Regions from separate parts of the Nocardioides sp. S5-5 genome, predicted to be linked through region 2. Evidence: riboswitches for the same ligand, from Rfam matches in the RefSeq annotation. Region 2 holds a riboswitch; the other holds the start of a gene.
The links. A riboswitch is a leader RNA that binds a small molecule or an ion and turns the genes downstream of it on or off. The one in region 2 is predicted to bind glycine.
Positions count from the first base shown of each region.

Region 1 (7,138 bases), 1.8 Mb from region 2:
CGCGCCGTTGACCCGGCCGAGCACGTAGGCGGTCTCCTGCTGGCGGGTGCCGTCGGACTTGCCGTCGCGCAGGTGGACCGCGGCGACCGCGACCTGCTTGCCGGTCGCCCGGTGCTGGACCAGCGCGTGGCAGAACCCGTGGTTGCGGTCGCCGAACCTGGTGAAGCGGGTGCCCTTGCTGTTGTGCTTCGGGTCGACGACGGCGTACGCGCTGGAGCGGACGTAGGCGGTCTGGCTGAACAGCTTGCGCTTCTTGCTCTTCTGGGTCTGGCAGGCCAGCGTGTAGCCGCGCTTCTTCATGACCTTGCCGATCCAGCGCTTCTTCTTGCCGTACTTGTGGGCGAGGTGGCCCTCGACGAACACCATGATGTCGGCGTTCATCCGGTCGATGTCGGCGACGACCTTCTTCTGCCGCTTCTTCCACTTCCAGCCGCCGTTGCAGTTCTTCTTCGATCCGCAGGCGACGTTGAACGTGGCCGCGGTGGTCGCCAGCGCGGTCGGCACGACGGCGCGGGACATCGGCGGCGTCACCTTGCAGGCCCGCGGACTGCCCGCGCCACCGGCGTTGGTCATCAGCGCGAAGCAGTACGTCGTGCCGGGGGCCAGGCCCGGCACGGCGGTGCGCGTGCCGGAGACCGCCCGGTAGACCATCTGGCCCGCCAGGATCGGCTCGCCCTCACCCTTCAGCGCGTAGACGTCGTAGGCCGACGCGCCGGGCGCGGCGTCCCAGTCGAGGGTGATCGTCACGGTGCCGTCGGGCTGCACCGCCTGCCCGGAGACCCAGGGAGCGCTCGGGCGGGCGGCGGCGCCCGCGGGCGAGAGCGCGGACAGCACGCCGAGCGCGACGGCGAGAACGGTCAGGAGGCAGAGCAGACGACGCATGGGCTCTACTTTCTCGCAAAGGGACGCCACATGCAGGTCGATCCCCAAAATGGGTGATGACATACCGGTCGGATCGGGATCCGGGACCGGCAGCTCACCAGGGCGAGGGCTCGTAGTCCTTCACGAAGCAGCCGTACAGGTCCTCCCCCGCCTCGCCACGCACGATCGGGTCGTAGACCCGGGCCGCGCCGTCGACCAGGTCGAGCGGCGCGTGCCAGCCCTCGGCGGCGATCCGCAGCTTCTCGTGGTGCGGTCGCTCGTCGGTGATCCAGCCGGTGTCGACGGCCGTCATCAGGATCCGGTCGGTCTCGAACATCTCGCCCGACGAGGTGCGGGTCATCATGTTGAGCGCGGCCTTGGCCATGTTGGTGTGCGGGTGCCCGGCGCCCTTGTAGCGACGGGAGAACTGGCCCTCCATCGCCGAGACGTTGACGATGTACGCGCGGCGGGCGCCGTTCTGGACGGCGGCCCGCAGCGCCGGGCGCAGCCGGGAGTTGATCAGGAAGGGCGCGATCGAGTTGCAGAACTGCACCTCGAGCAGCTCCAACGGGTCGACCTCGTCGAGCACCTGGGTCCAGGAGTTGTTGTCCTGGATGTCGGGGATCAGCCCGCCGGCGTCGATCGCGGTGCCGGCCAGGTGCTGCTCGAGCGAGGCGCCGCCGGCCTTCAGCGCGAGCGCGGTCATCGAGGCGGCATTGTGGGCCGCCAGCGCCGCCTCGGCCGACTCCCCCTCGTGGTGGGCGACGGCGTGGTCGGCCAGGGCGCCGGCGATCGCCGCCGGGTGCGCCTCGGAGATCCGGTCGAAGGCCACCATCTCGGGCAGCTCGATCCCGGTGGGCAGCGGCGCCAGCTCGCCCTCGGTGAGGTGCGTGTAGGCGCCCGGCAGGCGTCGTACGGTCTGGCACGCGTTGTTGATGATGATGTCGAGCGGGCCGTCCGCGGCGACGTCGTCGGTCAGCGCGATGACCTGGGTGGGGTCGCGCAGGTCGATGCCGACGACCTTGAGCCGGTGCAGCCACTCGGCGGAGTCCTCCATCGCGGCGAACCGGCGGACGGCGTCCTTCGGGAACCGGGTGGTGATCGTGGTGTGCGCGCCGTCGCGGAGCAGGCGCAGCGCGATGTACATGCCGATCTTGGCGCGACCACCCGTGAGCAGCGCGCGCTTGCCGGTGAGGTCGGTGCGCTGGTCGCGCTTGGCGTGGCTCATCGCGGCGCAGCGCGGGCACAGCCAGTGGTAGAACGCGTCGACCAGGGTGAAGTCCTCCTTGCAGATGTAGCACCCACGCGCGGTGAGCAGCTCACCGGCGAACGCGCCCTGCGCGGTGGAGACCAGCGGGATGCCGGCGGTCTCGTCGTCGATCCGCATCGGCGAGCCGGTCGCCGTCCTCTCGATGACGTCCTGGTCGTGACGCTGCCGCTCCAGCCGGATCTCGGCGCGCCGCTGCTTCTTGATCAGCTTGTACATGTACGACGCCGCCCGCTTCATGGTGCGCACGTCCTCGTGCTCGGGGTCGAGCAGCGGGACCTGACGGAGGACCTTGAGGGTGATCGCGAGCTCGTCCGGGTCGATCCCGGTCAGCCGCTCGGCGGAGTCGGGGCGAGGCACCGCCCGATGGTACGGGGACCGGCCGCCGGATGCCGTATGCTCGCCCCACGCCATGACCGGCGTCACAACTGAACATCGCGCCGTTCGAACCCCGGCGGGAGAGTCCCAGTCCCACGAGGACGGGCGCCGAAGGAGCAAATCTCCCCAAGAATCTCTCAGGCCCCCTGACCGCCGGGACGAGGCGAACTCTGGAAAGACGGACCGGACCCACCGGCCCGCACCCACGGTGCAAGCCGCCCGACGGGCGGTGAAGCTCTCAGGTAGCGATGACAGAGCGGGGAGGCAGCCCAGCCACGCGCGCGGCACACGCCGTGCGCTCCACGAGGAAGCCTCCCGATGACCACACCTTCCGTGACCCCACGGCTCACTCCGCTCCACGACGTCCATATCGCCCTCGGCGCGTCGTTCACCGACTTCGCGGGCTGGCAGATGCCGGTCCGCTACGGCTCGGAGAGCGTCGAGCACCGCGCCGTGCGGACGACGGCCGGGCTGTTCGACCTCACCCACATGGGCGAGATCGAGCTGACCGGCCCCGGCGCGGGCAACGCGCTGGACCACGCGCTGGTCGGCCGGCCGTCCGCGATCGGCGTGGGCCGGGCGCGCTACTCGATGATCTGCGCCGAGGACGGCGGGATCATCGACGACCTCGTCGTCTACCGGCTCGCCGAGGAGCACTACCTCGTCGTCGCGAACGCCGGCAACGTCGCGGTCGTCGCCCCCGAGCTGGTCGCCCGCGCCGGGGGGTACGACGTCACGGTCCGGGACACGTCGGCGCACTGGGCGCTGCTGGCGGTCCAGGGCCCCGCGTCCGCGGAGATCCTGTCCGGGCTGACCGAGCTCGACGTGCCGTCGCTGAGGTACTACGCGATCGACGCCGGCACGGTCGCCGGCATCGACGTGCTGCTCGCCCGCACCGGCTACACCGGCGAGGACGGCTTCGAGGTCTACTGCAAGCCGGGTGACGCCGCCGCCGTCTGGGAGGCGCTCAGCACGGCCGGCGAGGCACACGGCCTGGTCCCCGCCGGACTCGCCTGCCGCGACACGCTGCGCCTCGAGGCCGGGATGCCGCTCTACGGCCACGAGCTCGACCGGGCCACCACGCCGTACGAGGCCGGTCTGGGCCGGGTCGTCGTCCTCGACAAGCCCGAGGGCTTCGTCGGCCAGGCAGCGCTCGCGAAGCGCAAGGCGGAGGGCCCCCAACGGGTCCTCGTCGGCCTGGCCGCCACCGGTCGCCGCTCCCCGCGCGCCGGCTACCCGGTCCTCGACCCGGCCGGCGGTGCCGAGGTCGGCGTCATCACCAGCGGGTCGCCCTCCCCCACGCTGGAGAGGCCGATCGCGATGGCCTACGTGCCGGTCGCCCTGTCGGCGGTCGGCACCCGACTCCAGGTGTCGCTGCGCGGCACCCTCGAGGACGCCGACGTCGTCGAGCTCCCCTTCTACACCCGCAGCCGCTGAGCAGGAGAACCCCATGAGCAACCCCACCCACCTCCGGTACACCGCCGAGCACGAGTGGATCGCCGTCGACGGCGACACCGCCAAGGTCGGCGTGACCGCCTATGCCGCGGACGCCCTCGGCGACGTCGTGTACGTCGACCTGCCCGCCGTCGGCACCGCCGTCACCGCCGGCGAGTCCTGCGGCGAGCTCGAGTCGACCAAGTCGGTCAGCGACCTGTACGCCCCGGTCACCGGCGAGGTGGTCGAGGTCAACGACGCCGTCGACGCCGACCCGAGCCTGGTCAACAGCGACCCGTTCGGCCAGGGCTGGCTGTTCGTCGTCAAGGTGACCGCGACCGGCGAGCTGATGGACGCGGCGGCCTACGACTCCCTGATCGCCTCGACGTGACAGCGGGGTCCATGCGGGCGGCTGTACCGTCGAATCATGGAACGCAGGAGCGAGTGACCCGATGGCGCTGAGCGTCTTCGACCTCTACTCCATCGGCATCGGGCCGTCGTCGTCCCACACGGTCGGCCCGATGCGGGCGGCGCGCACCTTCGCCACCGGCCTCGCGGTCGACGGGGAGCTGCCGCGGGTCGCGCGGGTGCGGGCGGAGCTGTTCGGCTCGCTCGGCGCGACCGGGCACGGCCACGGCTCGGTCAAGGCCGTGATCCTCGGGCTCGAGGGTGACGACCCGGCGACCACCGACACCGCGACGTACGACGCCCGGGTGGCCGCGATCCTCGAGCACGAGCAGCTCCGGATCGCCGGCGAGCGGGCCGTCCGCTTCGAGGCCGACGACGTCGTCATGCACCGCCGCCAGTCGCTGCCCGCGCACCCGAACGGCATGGTGTTCACGGCGTACGACGCCGAGGGCGCCGAGCTGCGCGCTCGCACCTACTACTCGGTGGGCGGCGGCTTCGTGGTCGACGAGACCCAGGTCGGCGCGGACCGGGTGGTCGTGGACGACACGGTGCTGCCGCACCCGTTCACGACCGGCGGCGAGCTGCTCGCCGTGTGCCGCGAGGCCGAGATGAGCGTCTCCGACGTGATGCTCGCCAACGAGCTGACCTGGCGCACCGAGGCCGAGGTGCGGACCGGGCTGCTGGAGATCTGGCGGGTGATGGCCGCCTGCATCGAGGAGGGCTGCCACCGCGAGGGCGTCCTCCCGGGCGGCCTCAAGGTCCCCCGTCGCGCACCCGAGCTGCATGCGAAGCTCTGCGCGGCCGGCAGTCAGGATCCGCTCGACGTCATCGACTGGGTCAACCTGTTCGCGCTCGCGGTCAACGAGCAGAACGCCTCCGGCGGCCGGATCGTGACCGCGCCCACCAACGGCGCCGCCGGCATCGTGCCCGCGGTGCTGCAGTACTGGGTGCGCTTCGTCGCCAGGGACCTGACGCCCGAGCAGGTCGACGACGGCATCGTCCGGTTCCTGCTGACCGGCGCCGCGATCGGCATCCTGGCCAAGATGAACGCCTCCATCTCCGGCGCGGAGGTCGGCTGCCAGGGCGAGGTCGGCTCGGCCTGCGCGATGGCCGCCGGCGCCCTGTGCGAGGTCCTCGGCGGCTCCCCCGAGCAGGTCGAGAACGCCGCCGAGATCGGCATCGAGCACAACCTCGGTCTCACCTGCGACCCGGTCGGCGGGCTGGTCCAGATCCCCTGCATCGAGCGCAACGCCATCGCCTCGGTCAAGGCGATCAACGCCGCCCGGCTCGCCATCCACGGCTCCGGAGCCCACAAGGTCAGCCTCGACAAGGCTCTCAAGACGATGCGCGAGACGGGGCGCGACATGAAGACGAAGTACAAGGAGACCTCACGCGGCGGCCTGGCCGTCAACGTGATCGAATGCTGACTGCTTGGGTCGTCGTCCCTCCTGCCGATGTGCCCCGTGAGAGCCGTCGACGAGAGGGGAGCACGAGCCGTGGCACGACGCGTCTCCAAGGCCATGCTGCCCGGGCCCGGGTTCGCGGTGGCGTACGCGCTGGCCATCCTCGCCGGGCGGGCGACCCGGGTGGAGGGCAGCGAGGTGTCGCTCGTGTGGCCCGCCGCCGCGGTCGCCGTGCTCTGGGGGCTGCACGCATCCGGCCTCCCACGGGTGCCGGCGGCCCTCCACTGGACCGGGCTCGCCGCACTCACCTTCGGCGTCAACCTGACGACCGGCGCCGCGGCTGACCTGTCGGCCTGGTTCGTGCTGGTCAACGTCGCGCTGGCCGCGGTCACGGCCGCCGTCCTGCGGTACGGCGACCGCCCGGTCCGGCTGCGGGAGCCGGCCGACCTCGGCCGGCTGGTCGGGGCGATCGTGGCCGGCACCCTGGTGGCGGCGGCGCTGGCCGTGCTCTGGTTCGCCGCCGAGGGCCAAGACGACCTGCTGCGCACGTTCGCGCTGTTCGCGGTCCGCAACGGCGTGACCGCACTGGCCGGGGTGGCGGTGGTGCTGCGGTTGCGCGACGCCCGATGGCGGCCGCCGGCGCTGACGCTGACCCGGGTGGCCGAGACGCTCGCGTGCGCCGCGCTGGTCTGCGTCGTGTTCGCCCGGGTGTTCTGGCTCAACCCCGGCCACCCCAACGCCTTCGGGGTGATGCTGCCCGCGATGTGGGTCTCGCTGCGGTTCTCGACCACGACGAGCACGGTCTTCCTGACCGGCGCGGGCGCCACGATCATGGGCGCCACGCTGCTCGACCGCGGCGCACTGCAGGACATGGCGCCGCAGGAGCAGGCGCTGCTGGCGCAGGGCATGGTCGGCGCGCTCGCCGTGGTCGTGCTGACGCTCGCGCTGTTCCGCGACTCGCGCAACGAGCTGATCGCCGAGCTGCGGGACCTGGCCCTGCGCGACCCGCTGACCGGCCTGGCCAACCGGGCTCTGCTCAACCAGCGCCTCGAGGAGCTGCTGCGCCAGGAGCCGCCCGAGACGGTGGGCGTGCTGCTGCTCGACCTCGACGGCTTCAAGTCGGTCAACGACGCGTGGGGCCACGAGGAGGGCGACCTGCTGCTGGTCGAGATCGCCGGCCGGCTCACCGACGTGACCCGGCCCGGCGACACGGTGGCGCGGCTCGGCGGCGACGAGTTCGTCGTGCTCTGCCCCGGGTTGGGCGACCCGGCGGAGCTGGAGCTGTGCGCCGAGCGGATCCGCCGGCGGGTGGCACTGCCCTACGGTCAGGCCGCGGACGCGCCGTACGACCGGATCACGGCGAGCGTCGGCGCCGTCGTCTCGGAGC
Region 1 covers NZ_CP199913.1:2,020,200-2,027,337, reverse strand. The annotation lists gene ACUP6Y_RS09540 (endonuclease/exonuclease/phosphatase family protein) at 1-882, opposite strand, end outside; gene ACUP6Y_RS09535 (SDR family NAD(P)-dependent oxidoreductase) at 977-2,488, opposite strand; glycine riboswitch at 2,574-2,669, shown strand; glycine riboswitch at 2,670-2,771, shown strand; gene gcvT (glycine cleavage system aminomethyltransferase GcvT) at 2,825-3,943, shown strand; gene gcvH (glycine cleavage system protein GcvH) at 3,957-4,331, shown strand; gene ACUP6Y_RS09520 (L-serine ammonia-lyase) at 4,393-5,775, shown strand; gene ACUP6Y_RS09515 (diguanylate cyclase domain-containing protein) at 5,845-7,138, shown strand, end outside.
Region 1: another riboswitch for glycine. It lies ahead of gcvT (glycine cleavage system aminomethyltransferase GcvT); the one in region 2 lies ahead of gcvP (aminomethyl-transferring glycine dehydrogenase).

Region 2 (7,138 bases):
AACGGGTGTAGAACGGCAGCTCGACGACGTCGGCGTCCTCGAGGGAGCCGCGCAGGGAGACGGCGACGCGGGTGCCGGGTACGGCGAGGTGCGGGGGCACATAGGCCATGGCGATCGGCTTCTCCAGGGTCGGCGACGGGGCGCCGCTGGTGACCTCGCCGACCTCGGCGCCGGTCGCCGGGTCGACGACCGGGTAGCCCGCGCGCGGCGAGCGGCGGCCGGTCGAGACGAGGCCGACGAGCACGCGCTCCGGGCCCTCCTCCTTGCGCTTCGCGAGCGCGTCCCGGCCGACGAAGCCGCCGGGCTTGTCGAGGACGACGACGCGGCCGAGGTTCGCCTCGTACGGCGTGGTGTCGCGGCTCAGCTCGTGGCCGTAGAGCGGCATGCCCGCCTCGAGGCGCAGGGTGTCGCGGCAGGCGAGGCCGGCGGGGACCAGGCCGTGGGCCTCCCCCGCCTGCGCCAGCGCGGCCCAGACGGCAGGGGCGTCGGCCGGGCGGCAGTAGACCTCGAAGCCGTCCTCGCCCGTGTAGCCGGTGCGCGCGAGCAGCACCTCGACTGCGCGGTCAGGGGCAGCGAGCGTGCCGGCGTCGATGGCGTAGTACTTCAGCGACGGCACGTCGAGCTCGGTCAGCGCGGCGATGATCGCGGCGGACGCGGGCCCCTGGACCGCCAGCAGCGCCCAGTCGGCCGACGTGTCGCGGACCGTGACGTCGTACCCCTCGGCGCGGGCGGCGATCTCGGGCGCCACGACGGCGACGTTGCTGGCGTTGGCGACGACGAGGTAGTGCTCCTCGGCCAGGCGGTAGACGACGAGGTCGTCGATGATGCCGCCGTCCTCGGCGCAGATCATCGAGTAGCGGGCCCGGCCGACGCCGATCGCCGACGGGCGGCCGACGAGGGCGTGGTCGAGCGCGGCGCCGGCGCCCGGCCCGGTCAGCTCGATCTCGCCCATGTGGGTGAGGTCGAAGAGGCCCGCGGTCGTGCGGACGGCGCGGTGCTCGGCGAGCTCCGAGCTGTAGCGGACCGGCATCTGCCAGCCGGCGAAGTCGGTGAAGCTCGCCCCCAGGCCGGCATGGACCTCGTGCAGCGGGGTGGTTCGAGAGGACACGGCAGTGCTCCTAGGTGGTGGCGTGGGTGGGGTTGGTCAGTTCTCGAAGTCGGCGATCGGCGGGCAGGAGCAGACCAGGTTGCGGTCGCCGTAGGCCTGCTCGATGCGGCGCACAGGAGGCCAGTACTTGCCGGCCGGCGTGCCGGCCGGGAAGACCGCCTCCTCCCGCGTGTACGACGCCGTCCACTCCTCGACCAGGCAGGCGGCCGTGTGCGGGGCGTGCCGCAGCGGGCTGTCCTCGGCGGTCCAGCGGCCGCTGGCGACGGCATCGATCTCGGCGCGGATCGCGACCATCGCTGCGACGAACCGGTCGAGCTCGGCGAGGTCCTCGGACTCGGTCGGCTCGATCATCAGCGTGCCCGCGACCGGGAAGCTCATGGTCGGGGCGTGGAAGCCGTGGTCGATGAGCCGCTTCGCGACGTCGTCGACGGAGACGCCCGTCTCGGCGGTGAGCGGCCGCAGGTCGACGATGCACTCGTGCGCGACGAGTCCGTTCTCGGCGGTGTAGAGCAGCGGGAAGTGAGGAGCGAGGCGGTGGGCGAGGTAGTTGGCGCCGAGCACCGCCGTCTGGGTCGCCCGGCGCAGCCCGTCGGCCCCCATCATCCGGCCATAGGCCCACGCGATCGGCAGCACGCCCGCCGAGCCGTAGGGCGCGGCACTGATCGGCCCGATGCCCGCGCGCTGCTCCGGGACCGGGTGCAGCGGGTGGCTCGGCAGGTACGGCGCCAGGTGGGCCGCGACCGCAACGGGACCGACGCCCGGGCCGCCGCCACCATGGGGGATCGCGAAGGTCTTGTGGAGGTTGAGGTGCGAGACGTCGCCGCCGAACTCCCCCGGGCGCGCGATGCCGACCAGCGCGTTGAGGTTGGCGCCGTCGACGTACACCTGGCCGCCGTGGCGGTGCACCAGGTCGCACAGGTCGGTGATGCCGGTCTCGTAGACGCCGTGGGTGGACGGGTAGGTCACCATCACGGCGGCGAGCCGGTCGGCGTGCTCGGCGCACTTCGCGGCCAGGTCGTCGAGGTCGACGGTGCCGTCCTCGCGGGAGGCCACGACGACGACCCGGAAGCCGGCGAGCACCGCGGAGGCGGCGTTGGTGCCGTGGGCGCTGGAGGGGATCAGGCAGACGTCGCGCTGCGCCTCGCCGCGGTCGTGGTGGTAGGCGCGGATGGCGAGCAGGCCGGCGAGCTCGCCCTGCGAGCCCGCGTTGGGCTGGATCGACACTGCGGCGTACCCGGTGATCTCGGCCAGCCACTCCTCGAGCTGCTCGACGAGGACGCGGTAGCCGGCGACGTCCTCGAGCGGGGCGAGCGGGTGCATGTCGGCGAAGCCGGGCCACGAGATGGGCTCCATCTCCGCGGTGGCGTTGAGCTTCATCGTGCAGGAGCCGAGCGGGATCATCCCGCGGTCCAGCGCGTAGTCCTTGTCGGAGAGCGCCCGCAGGTAGCGCAGCATCGCGGTCTCCGAGCGGTGCCGGTGGAAGACCGGGTGCTCGAGGAAGGCCGAGGTACGACGCACCGCCGCCGGGATCCCGGTGCCCACCTGGACCATGACGCCACCATCGGTCCGCGGCTCGACGGCGTCGACGACGGACGCGACGTGGTCGGCGGTGGTGATCTCCGAGCAGGTGATGCCGACGTGGGTGTCGTCGACCGGGCGCAGCAGGATGCCGGCGGCGCGGGCCCGGGCGACGACGGCCGCGGCGTCCGCGACCTCGACGACGAGGGTGTCGAAGAAGTGCCGGTTGACCCGGCGCACGCCGCGCACCTCCAGCTCGGAGGCGATCTCGGCGGTGCGCGCGTGGACCTGCCCGGCGATCCGGCGCAGGCCGTCGGGGCCGTGGTGGACGGCGTACATGCCGGCGGTGATCGCCAGCAGCACCTGCGCGGTGCAGATGTTGGAGGTCGCCTTGTCGCGGCGGATGTGCTGCTCGCGGGTCTGCAGCGCGAGGCGGTACGCCGGCTGCCCGGACGCGTCGATGGAGACGCCCACGAGCCGTCCGGGCAGGTGCCGCTCGAGGCCCTCGCGGACGGCGATGAAGGCGGCGTGTGGACCGCCGTAGAACATCGGGACGCCGAGGCGCTGGGTGGAGCCGACGGCGATGTCGGCGCCCATCTCGCCGGGCGGGGTGAGCAGGGTGAGCGCGAGGGGGTCGCAGGTCACGGCGACGGACGCACCGCGTGCGGCGGCCTCGGCGGCGATCGGCCGCAGGTCGCGGACCTCGCCCGAGCAGCCGGGGTAGGACGCGAGCAGGCCGAAGAACTCACCGTCCGGGAGGGGCGCGTCGAGGTCGACCAGCTCGACCTCGAGGCCGACGGCCTCGGCCCGGGTGGCGAGCACGGCGAGGGTCTGCGGCAGCGTGTCCGCGTCGACCAGCACCCGCGGGAACCTCGACCGCGACGCGCGGCGCATCACCATGATCGCCTCGACCACCGCGGTGGCCTCGTCGAGCAGCGAGGCGTTCGCGGTCGGCAGGCCGGTGAGGTCGCCGACGACGGTCTGGAAGTTGATCAGCGCCTCGAGCCGGCCCTGGCTGATCTCCGGCTGGTAGGGCGTGTACGCCGTGTACCAGGCCGGGGCCTCCAGCAGGTTGCGGCGGATCACCGGCGGCGTGATCGTCGGGTGGTAGCCGCAGCCGATCATCGCCACGCCGACGTCGTTGCGTCCCGCCAGGACGGCGAGCTCGGCCAGGGCCTCGGTCTCGCTCGCCGGTGCGGGCAGCCGCAGGGGCTCGGGCGAGACGATGCCGGCCGGTACGGCGGCGGCCATCAGCTCGTCGAGGCTCGCGTAGCCGATCTCGGCCAGCATCTTCGCCTGCTCGGAGGCGTCGGTGCCGATGTGGCGCTCGCTGAAGGAGGCGCTTGAAGGGGTGGGGTCGTTCGAGGACACGGAGGCTCCCGTCGTCGAGGGTGCGTGCACCCTGCTTCGCTTGCCTCCCCGCTCTGTCATGGGTACCTGAGAGCTTCACCGCGTGAGCGGCTTGCACCGTGGGCGCAGGACATGGGTCCTGACTTTCCAGAGTTGCCTCGCCGAGCAGTGATGGGGCCTGAGAGTTTCTCGGGGAGAGTTGCTCCTACGGCGCCCCGTCCCGACCCATCGGGTCAGGCGAGGGCTCTCCTGCTTCGGCTTCGAACGGCCGATATGGAGTTGTCTTGGTGCGCCTGGCGCGGTCGTCAGAGGTCGGCCACGTAGCTGTGCGCCAGACCGTCGGTCAGTTCCGACGTCGTAGTGGTCACCGCGGATCGCTCGGTGTTGCGAAGGGAGAACACGTTGCTGCTCATCACCACGTCGGCGGGGTTGACTTGCGCGGCGGGGTCCCAGAGACGGGATCGGATGAGCGCCTTCCCGCAGTGGAAATAGTTCTCTTCGACCTCGACGATGAGCACAAGTTTAGGTACGCGGCCGTCCGCCTCGTGCTGGTGACGGAGGTGAACGTCGTCGGTGACGAATGCCTTTCCGTTGACTCGCAAGGTCTCTCGCATCCCTGGGACGAGAAAAAGCATGCCGATCTCGGAGTTGCACGCGAGGTTCCTGAAGCTGTCGGCCAGAGCGTTGCCCGAACGATCTGGGAGGCTGAGGGTGGCGTCGTCGAGCACCTTCACGAAGCCCGGACCGTCTCCCCGAGGGCTGGAGTCAGCTCCCTTGGCTCCGTGAGTTGCTAGGCAAACGAACGGAGCATGTGCGATGAAGCGCTGGGCCGTCAGACCCAGGTCCCGATCAATCTTGTCTAGCACGGGAGCGTCGGGGGTACCCAGCACATCACAGACCTCCTGGACGCTGAGCCGGCGGACCCGGTCGAGGAGGGAACGGGCGGAGGGGCGCACTGCCGACCCGGAGGCCGGAGTCACGTTGAGCTCAGACATTGAGACTTATCTCTCTGCCGAGGGCGCGCGACACGCACACCATCATGGTGCGGCCTGTTTCCTGTTGTTCGCGGGTCAAGACGTCGTCGCGGTGCTCGGGGCGCCCGGCCAAGATCTCGACTTCGCAGGTTCCGCAGACTCCGGAGCGACAACTCGCGCTGACGGGGATGCCGGCTCGCGCCAGTCCGTCGAGTAGGGAGGTATCGGCGTCGACGTTGATGGTCCGTGCGCTCTTGATCGCCCGGACGGTGACCGCGCGATTCACCTGTGGCGGACGCGGCCGAGGCTTGAACCTCTCCACGTGCAGAGAGGAGGGCGACCGTCCGGACCGGGTGACGACTTGTTCCACCGCTACCAGCAATGGCTCAGGTCCGCAGCAGATGAACGCGGCGTCCGTGTCGGCACCCGCGATGATGTCGTCGAGTGGAAGGTGACCGGTTTCGTCGAACGGCCAGTACCGCACGCGGTCGCCGAGGTCTCCGAAGGAGTCGGCGAAAGCCATGGAGCTCCGATTGCGGCTGCCGTAGTCCAAGGTCCATCGGATTCCGGCAGCCTCCGCGGCTCGGATCATCGGGATGATCGGAGTGATGCCGATGCCGCCGGCGATGAAGACGAGCGCCTCCGACTCCGGGAGTGCGAAGTTGTTGCGCGGCGAGCTCATAGTGACGATCTGCCCGGGCCGTAGGAAGTAGTGAACGTATTCGGAGCCTCCGCGGCTCAGCGGGTCCAGAAGGACGGCGATGCGGTAGGAGTTGTACGTAGCGTAGGACTCGATGAGCGAGTACTGACGCTCGACCCGGTTCGGTAGTACCAGGCCAATGTGGGCCCCAGGCTCCCAGGCTGGCAGGTCGCCGTCCAAGCCTCGCAGGAGGACGGAGACGACGCCTTCGGCCTCGTATCGAAGCTCCTCGACCCGCACACGGAGAAACGTGGTCGGGCTGCCGGTCACGACACTCTCCCGAGTGGTCCTGCCGCGCGCACCTGGAGGCGCGTGGCCGGTTCTGGCAGGTACCCGATCGGGGTCTCCGTTACTTCGACGATCTCGATGCGGCTCGGGTCCGCGCCAGCTTGGATGGCCCGCGCGGTTGCGATGTCCGAGGCGTCGTCGATGGCGCGTCGGCGGTCCTGTCCAGCCGGGATGATCGTGTCCCAACGGCTGCTGACTGGGGCGATGGCAACCCCAACCGCATTGGCGACTGCGCCGTGGCTGGGTCGGATCACCTTGGGCATGCGGCCGTGGCCGTCGCTGATGAGGGCCGATCCTCCCCCGACAACCACCAACGAGTTGATCTCGCGGGACAGATTCATACTCTCGACCGCGTCGGCGAGTGTCTCGTCGGCCACTGACATTGCCTGGCCGAGCGTGGCACGCAGGTCAGCGGGAACCGGGTGGCTGCCGATGTCGCCGCGTCCCGCTGCCACGGCTGCGTCGGTCAACGTTGGGACTGAACCGCCAAACACCAAGCCCTCTTGCGCGACGCGATATCCCAGAGATTGGGGGCCGACTCGGACGCCGCCGGAGCCGTCCTGTGTTACGACCGTGCCGCCACCGATGCTGATGCTGAGCACGTCGGGCATTCGGAAATTGGTCTTGACGCCCGCAAGCTCAGCGCCCATCGATGCTTCCCGAGGAAACCCGTCGATGAGTACGCCGAAGTCGGTCGAGGTGCCGCCGACGTCGGCGATGAGGGCGTTGGTCAGACCGGTAAGGAAGGCGGCCCCTCGGATTGAGTTGGCCGGACCTGATCCGATGGTGAAGACCGGGAACCGGGTTGCCTGCTCCAGGCCCATGAGAGTGCCGTCGTTCTGCGCGAAGTAGGTCGCAGCGCGGACTCCGCGCTTCTCCAGGACGGTCTGCAGCGACGACGCCACCTCAGTGGCGACGTGGTGGAGTGCCGCGTTGAGTGCAGTTGCATTCTCGCGCGCCAGCAACCCCAGGGAGCCGACTTCGTGGCTCATAGAGATCCCGACGTGCTCGCCCAGGACCTCGCGAACCACGTCGGCCGTTTCGATTTCTTGGTCACGGTAGGCCGGACTAAACACGCCGGTAATAGCCACCGCATCGACCGTGCCAGCGATGGGCTTGAGGAACTCCATGAGCTCTTCGCGGTCCGTTCGACGAATGGCTCGGCCGGCGACGTAGTTCCCGCCGGTGAGGATCGTGCTG
Region 2 covers NZ_CP199913.1:183,654-190,791, reverse strand. The annotation lists gene gcvT (glycine cleavage system aminomethyltransferase GcvT) at 1-1,108, opposite strand, end outside; gene gcvP (aminomethyl-transferring glycine dehydrogenase) at 1,145-3,997, opposite strand; glycine riboswitch at 4,041-4,132, opposite strand; glycine riboswitch at 4,133-4,238, opposite strand; gene ACUP6Y_RS00820 (MSMEG_1061 family FMN-dependent PPOX-type flavoprotein) at 4,282-4,971, opposite strand; gene ACUP6Y_RS00815 (PDR/VanB family oxidoreductase) at 4,964-5,920, opposite strand; gene ACUP6Y_RS00810 (hydantoinase/oxoprolinase family protein) at 5,917-7,138, opposite strand, start outside.